3 regions of the Leifsonia sp. SIMBA_070 genome follow, and region 1 is predicted to be linked to each of the others. Evidence: predicted binding sites of a transcription regulator. Region 1 holds the regulator's gene; each other region holds the start of a gene.
What was found. The regulator HrcA, encoded in region 1, represses chaperone genes, less so after heat shock. The targets are predictions, from matches to a motif close to TTNGCACTCGNNNNNNNCGAGTGCNAA.

Region 1 (2,196 bases):
GATGTCGCAGGTGACGGGCTGGGTGCCCGGCTGGCAGCACGAGCCGTTGCAGGTCTCGCAGACCACCGCAGTGTCGACCTCGAGGTCGCGGTGCGTGCCGAAGACGACCTCGTCGAGGTCGACCTCCACGCGCAGCAGGGCGTCCTGTCCGCGCTCGCGACGCGAGCGGGGACCGCGTGTCGCTCCCCCGCCTCCTCCGAAGAACGTCTCGAAGATGTCGCTGAACCCGGCGAAGTCGGCACTGCCCGCGCCGCCGCCGAAGCCTCCTGAGCCGCCCAGGTCGTACTGCTGCCGCTGTTGCGGGTCGCTGAGCACGTCGTAGGCGTGCGTGACGAGCTTGAAGCGCTCCTGCGCCTCGGAGCTCGGATTCACGTCCGGGTGGAGTTCGCGAGCCAGCCGGCGGTACGCCTTCTTGATCTCGTCGGGGCTGGCGTCGCGCTCGACGCCCAGGATTTCGTAGTGGTCGGCCACGTGGGCTGTTCCTTCTTCTTTCGATCGAGTGCTGTGGGAAGGGCTGCGGCGGCCTACTGGTCGCCGAGCAGCCGGGAGAGGTAGCGGGCGACGGCGCGGACCGCCGCCATGTTGCCCGAGTAGTCCATGCGGAGCGGCCCGAGCAGGCCGAGCCGGGCGACATCCGACCCCGCCGCACTGTAACCGCTGGAGAGGATGGATGCTTCCGTCAGGCCGATCCCGGCGTTCTCGCGGCCGATGCTGACCGCGACGCCGTGCTGGTCGGTGGCCATCTCGTCGAACAGCCGGAGCAGGACGACCTGCTCCTCGATGGCCTCGAGCACCGGGGTGATGGTGCCGGGGAAGTCGAGCTCGGTGCGCACCAGGTTGGCGGCGCCGGCCATCACCAGCTTCTCCTGCCGGTTGGCCGCGATCTGGTCGAGCAGCGCGCTCGCGACCGGCTCGACCAGGGCGCGCGTCCGCTCCGTCAGCGCGGCCGGCAGGTCGCGCAGCCGGGCCGTGGCCTCGGCGAGCGTCAGCCCGGCGGCGGCGCCGTTGATCGCGCCGCGGATCTCGGCCACATCTTCGTCGCTCAGCTCGGACGCCAGCTCGATCACCCGCTGCTCCACCGCTCCGGAGTCGGTGATGAGCACGCTGAGCAGGCGGCGCGGCGACAGGGCGACGAGCTCGATGTGGCGGATGCGCGAGCGCGCCACCGACGGGTACTGCACGAGGGCGACCTGGTTGGTGAGCTGGGACAGCAAGCGCACCGTGCGCGAGAGGACGTCGTCGAGGTCGACGGACTGGCCGAGGAAGGTCTCGATGGCGGTGCGCTGCGCCGGCGTGAGCGGACGCATCTCGGCGAGGTGGTCGACGAAGAGCCGGTAGCCCTTGTCGGTCGGCACCCGGCCGGAGGAGGTGTGCGGCGCCGCGATCAGCTCCTCCTCTTCGAGGAGAGCCATGTCGTTGCGGATGGTCGCGGCGGACACGCCGAAGGAGTGCCGCTCGACGATGCTCTTGGAGCCCACCGGCTCGCGCGACGCGACGTAGTCCTGGACGATGACGCGCAATACTTCGAGGCTGCGTTCCGAGACCATACCCGCCTCCCGTCGACCGATTAGCACTCACGGATCCTGAGTGCCAATCCTACCGCGCAGAAACCCGCAGCGGATGATTGCTGGCTGAGACACGGCCGCAGTACCGTATGGGCACCGGTTCGACACGCTCGTAACCGAACACGAAAGGGTTCCGCCGATGACAGACCCGAATCAGCCCGCCGACCCGAACGCCGGCGTCCCGCCGCAGCAGCCGTACGGCGGGGTCCCGCCGCAGCAGCCCTACGGCAACGTCCCGCCGCAGCAGCCCTACGCAGGGGTCCCGCCGCAGCAGCCCTACGCACAGCCCGCCGGAGCGCCACAGCCCGCCGGAGCGGCCGCGGCTCCCCTCGACCCCGCCCAGGACAAGCAGTGGGCGTCGTTCGCGCACCTGGGCGGAATCCTGTGGTTCCTCCCCTCCCTCATCATCTGGCTCGTCTTCAAGGACAGGGGCCGGCTCACCGACCAGGAGGCCAAGGAAGCCCTCAACTGGCAGATCACCTGGATCATCGCCTGGGTGGCGTCGCAGATCATCGGGATCATCATCGGCAGCTTCACCTACGGCATCGGCTACCTGCTGTTCGGCCTGCTGATCCCGTGGGCGCTGTACATCCTGAACCTGGTGTTCTCGATCCTCGGCTTCGTCCGGGTC
Region 2 (2,196 bases), 1.0 Mb from region 1:
GCTCCGGCGGCATCGCTTCGTGCAGCACGGCCACGCCGACGACGAACTGGATGAACGGCGCGAAGTACTGGATGAAGCCCATGTAGACCAGCGGAAGCCGTCGCGACGCCGCGGCGAAGAACAGCAGGGGCACGGCGGTGATGACGCCGGCCCCGACCAGGAGGACCGCGTGCCAGACCCCGTCCGAACCGATCGTCAACCCGGCGGTGACTCCGACGACGATCAGCTGGATGATCGCCACCGGTGTGAGCCACATCGTCTCGAGGGTGAGGCCGGAGAGCGCATCCACCCGGCCGCCGACGCGTTTCTTGATGAGCCCGTAGAAGCCGAAGGAGAACGCGAGGATGAGCGCGATCCACGGGACGGACCCGTAGCCGACCGCGAGCACGATGACGGCGACGATGCTGACGCCGACCGCGACCCACTGAGCGACCCGGAGCCGCTCGCGCTGCACGAGAACGCCGAGGAAGACCGTGACGATCGGGTTGATGAAGTAGCCGAGCGCGGCCTCGACGACGTGCCCGCTGATGGTCGCCAGCACGTAGGTCTGCCAGTTGACGTAGATGAACGCCCCGGCGAGCCCCATCGTGAACAGGACGCGCACGTCGGTCAGCAGGGCGGCGAACCGGCGCCACGATCGGGTGACGGTCAGTGCGATCGCGCAGAAGCCGAGCGAGAAGATGACGCGCCAGGCGACGATCTCCCATGCCCCGGCCGGCGCGAGCGCCAGGAAGTAGATCGGGAGGATGCCCCAGAGCACGTACGCGGAGATCGCGTAGACCAGCCCTGAGGAGCGGTGGGTGGTGAGGTCGTCGGAGGGTGCCACTCGCACGACTCTACCGCCGCCCTCCGACACCGGAATCGTGACGAATCGGGCCTTCGCCGCGCGGAAAGCCCCGATTCGTCACGAATCGGTTGGCAGTCACAGCGCACGTTCGTCACGAATCGCGGGTTTCGCGGCGCCGAAATGCACATTCGTCACGAATCGGGAGGTCCGGGGAGCGGTGGTCCGACCGGAGCGGCGGAGCGGCGGAGCGGCCGACACCGGAAACGACGACGGCCCGGCTGCGCAGGGCAGCCGGGCCGTCGGAAGAAGGGTGCGTCAGCGGACGACGACCGCGAGCACGTCGCGGGCCGAGAGGACCAGGTAGTCCTCGCCGCCGAACTTGACCTCGGTGCCGCCGTACTTCGAGTAGATGACCTTGTCACCGACCGCGACGTCGAGCGGGATGCGGTTGCCGTTGTCGTCGATGCGACCCGGGCCCACAGCCACGACCTCGCCCTCCTGCGGCTTCTCCTTGGCGGTGTCGGGGATGACCAGACCGGAAGCAGTGGTCTGCTCAGCCTCGACCTGCTTGATGACGATGCGATCCTCGAGCGGCTTGATGGAGACCGACACGTTGACCCCTTTCCTGTGAAGAACAGTGTCTCGACTAAGACTGATTAGCAAACTCGCAGTGAGAGTGCTAACACGAGTCTAGGGGGTGCGTTAGCAGTCCCGCAACGTGAGTGCCAGGGTAGCCTGGACGCCATGGAACGGTCCGAGCTGGTCGCACTGCTGAGCCCAGAGGGCCTCCGGCTGCTCGACTCGCTCCCGCCCTACCGGAGCGAGCAGGATGTGCTCCGCATCGTCTCCGATCTGCGCAAGCTGGGTCACTCCCCCGCGCTCGTGGCCGCCGTTCTCACCCAGTCCAAGCTGCGCCGCAAGGCCCAGGGGAAGTTCGGCGACTTCGCCAGCAGCATGCTGTTCACGGAGGCCGGGCTTGAGCAGGCGACCCGCCTCCCGGTCGCCGCGCGGCACGCGGGACGGTTCCGCGCCGCGGGTCTGCGCCGGGTCGCCGATCTCGGCTGCGGGATCGGCGGCGACGCGCTGGCCCTCGCAGCGCTGGAGCTGGAGGTGAGGGCCGTCGAGGCCGACGAGGTCACCGCGGCGATCGCCTCCTTCAACCTCGCACCGTTCCCGTCGGCGACCGTCGAGCACGGCCGCGCTGAGGACGTCGACCTCCGCTCGATCGACGGCGTCTTCCTCGATCCAGCGCGTCGTACCGCCGGACACACCCAGACCGAGCGCCTCGTCGACCCCGACGACTACACGCCGTCGCTCGGCTTCGCCTACGAGCTCGCCACCGGTCGATCGGTCGGGCTGAAGCTCGGCCCGGGGTTCGACCGCGACCTCATCCCGTCGAACGCGGAGGC
Region 3 (2,196 bases), 1.4 Mb from region 1:
CTTCCCGGAGGCGCGGCGGTACGGCCTCGGCGTTGCCGCGTACGAGCTGTCGAGCGGGTTCTCACGGCAGCAGCCGCTGAGCAGGCTGGGACGCCCGATCGTCGCAGCCCTGGTCGACGCGATCGGCGAGTCGGGTCACGTCGCGGTGCTGCACGGACGCGACGTCGTCTACATCGTCGAGGAGCGCGCCCCACGCCGCCCGCGCCTCGTGACGGATGTCGGCGTCCGGCTGCCCGCCCACCTCACGGCCAGCGGGCGGGCGCTGCTCGCCACCCTCCCGCGCGAGCAGCTGCGCGCCCTGTACCCGGACTCGGACGCGTTCGAGGACCGCACAGGAGCAGGACCGCGGTCGTACGCCGAACTGCGGACGGTCGTGACCGAGGCGCGCGAGCGCGGCTACGCGACCGAGGACGGCGAGGTCACACCGGGCTTCGCCTCCGTCGCGGTGTCGGTCCGCGACCACGCCGGCTGGCCGGCCGCCGGCATCGCGGTCACCTTCCCGCGCGAGAACATCCCCGCCGAGGGGTGGGATGCGCTCGCAGCACGGGTGCGCGACGCGGCGGCCGAACTGTCCCGGCGCATCCGCGGCAGCTGATGCGGGGCAGCGGCCGGCGGCGTCAGGCGCGGGCCGGCGTCCGGTTCTCGGCGCTGACCATCCAGGCGAACTGCTCGAGCTTCTGGATGATCGCGTGCAGCAGGTCGGCGGAGGTGGGGTCCTCCTCGTCGACGTCGTCGTGAACGTCGCGCATGGTCCGGACCACGGCCTCCAGCCGCTCGGTGATGAGGTCGACCGTCTCGGTCGTGTCCACCTCGCCGTTGGGGAACTCGGGGAGGCTGGTCTGCTCCGCAACTGTCGAGCTGCGCCCGTCCGGCGTCGCGTGCAGGGCCCGGAGGCGCTCCGCGACGTCGTCGCTGAACAGGCGGGCGGCCTCCACGATCTCGTCCAGCTGCAGGTGCAGGTCGCGGAAGTTCTGTCCGACGACGTTCCAGTGCGCCTGCTTGCCCTGCAGGTGCAGCTCGATGAGGTCGACGTGGACCCGCTGGAGGTTCTGCGCCAGCTCGGCGGAGGCCACGAAGCCATGCTCGGCGTGCTCGCGGCGCGTGGGGGCGACGCCGACGGCGCTCGTCCGCCGGACGGCCGGAGTCTTCGGGGTGCTCTTCTTCGGGCTCGTCTTGGTGCTCGTCTTGGTCTGGCTGGCGGCCACGGTGTGTCCCTTCCGGTCGATGTGTCCCTTCCGGTCGATGAACGCCGCCAACGGTAGGCCCGGCGCGCGGCTTCCGGAACCGGGTTGACAGGCGCTTCAGACCCTTGGCACTCTCCGGACCAGAGTGCTAAAATCGTTGCTGAATCGAGAGGTGAAACCTCCTCTCACCAGCTCAATTGAAGAAAGGGGTACATCCAATGGCCATGTCGTTCGATCCTTTCTCCCAGTTGGACCGGATCGCGCAGAGCATCTTCGACACCAGCCATCAGCCGCGCATCATGCCGGTGGACCTGTTCCGTGAGGGCGACCGCTACATCCTGAACGCGGACCTCCCCGGCGCCGACCCCGCGTCGGTCGACGTGGACGTCGACGGCCACCTGCTGACCATCCGCGCGGTTCGTAGCGCCGCCGATCGCGATGGCGCCCGGTGGCTGGCCCAGGAGCGGCCCTACGGCGCGTACATGCGCCAGTTCACGATCGGCGACGACGTCGACCCGGACGGCATCACGGCGTCGTACGACAACGGGGTGCTGAGTGTCATGATCCCGGTCGCCGAGCGGGCCAAGCCGCGGAAGATCATGGTGGAGTCCTCGCGCGAGACCGAGCAGCGAGGCACCGAGCAGAAGGCGGTCTCCGCCGGCTGACCCGTCGGGCGGTGCGGGGGCGCCGTCAGCTTTCGGCGCGCCCCCGTGCCACCCACTCCAGCCGCCGCAGCGCCTCCGCGTTGCGGACGTGAAGGAGCGCGTCCGTCAGCACATCCGGGAGCCGGGTGACCGCGCCGGTGTAGGGGAACTCCTCCATACGGACCACGCAGCCGCCGCCGCGCGGCTTCGCCTCGATGATGACGCGCTCCGACCCGAACGGCCGGGTCTTCGCCTCCAGAACCATCCGGCGGGGAGGGTCCCACTCGTCGATCCGGGTCTCGTCGTTCAGGACGAGCGGCCAGACCCCGATGGAGTGGTGCAGGCGGGAGCCCACAGCGGGGTAGCGG

Region 2: a site for HrcA is predicted at 1,490-1,516, ahead of groES (co-chaperone GroES). Genes of this name have one in related genera too.
Region 3: a site for HrcA is predicted at 1,310-1,336, ahead of SB754_RS14010 (Hsp20/alpha crystallin family protein). Genes of this name have one in related genera too.

What each region holds. Positions count from the first base shown of each region.
Region 1 covers NZ_JAWRYK010000001.1:1,526,206-1,528,401, reverse strand. Annotated here, with positions in the region: gene dnaJ (molecular chaperone DnaJ) at 1-471, opposite strand, end outside; gene hrcA (heat-inducible transcriptional repressor HrcA) at 525-1,547, opposite strand; gene SB754_RS07125 (DUF4870 domain-containing protein) at 1,705-2,196, shown strand, end outside.
Region 2 covers NZ_JAWRYK010000001.1:2,574,250-2,576,445, forward strand. Annotated here, with positions in the region: gene rarD (EamA family transporter RarD) at 1-826, opposite strand, end outside; gene groES (co-chaperone GroES) at 1,103-1,399, opposite strand; gene SB754_RS12145 (THUMP-like domain-containing protein) at 1,532-2,196, shown strand, end outside.
Region 3 covers NZ_JAWRYK010000001.1:2,965,743-2,967,938, reverse strand. Annotated here, with positions in the region: gene SB754_RS14020 (IclR family transcriptional regulator) at 1-595, shown strand, start outside; gene SB754_RS14015 (Dps family protein) at 618-1,205, opposite strand; gene SB754_RS14010 (Hsp20/alpha crystallin family protein) at 1,403-1,849, shown strand; gene SB754_RS14005 (SRPBCC family protein) at 1,875-2,196, opposite strand, start outside.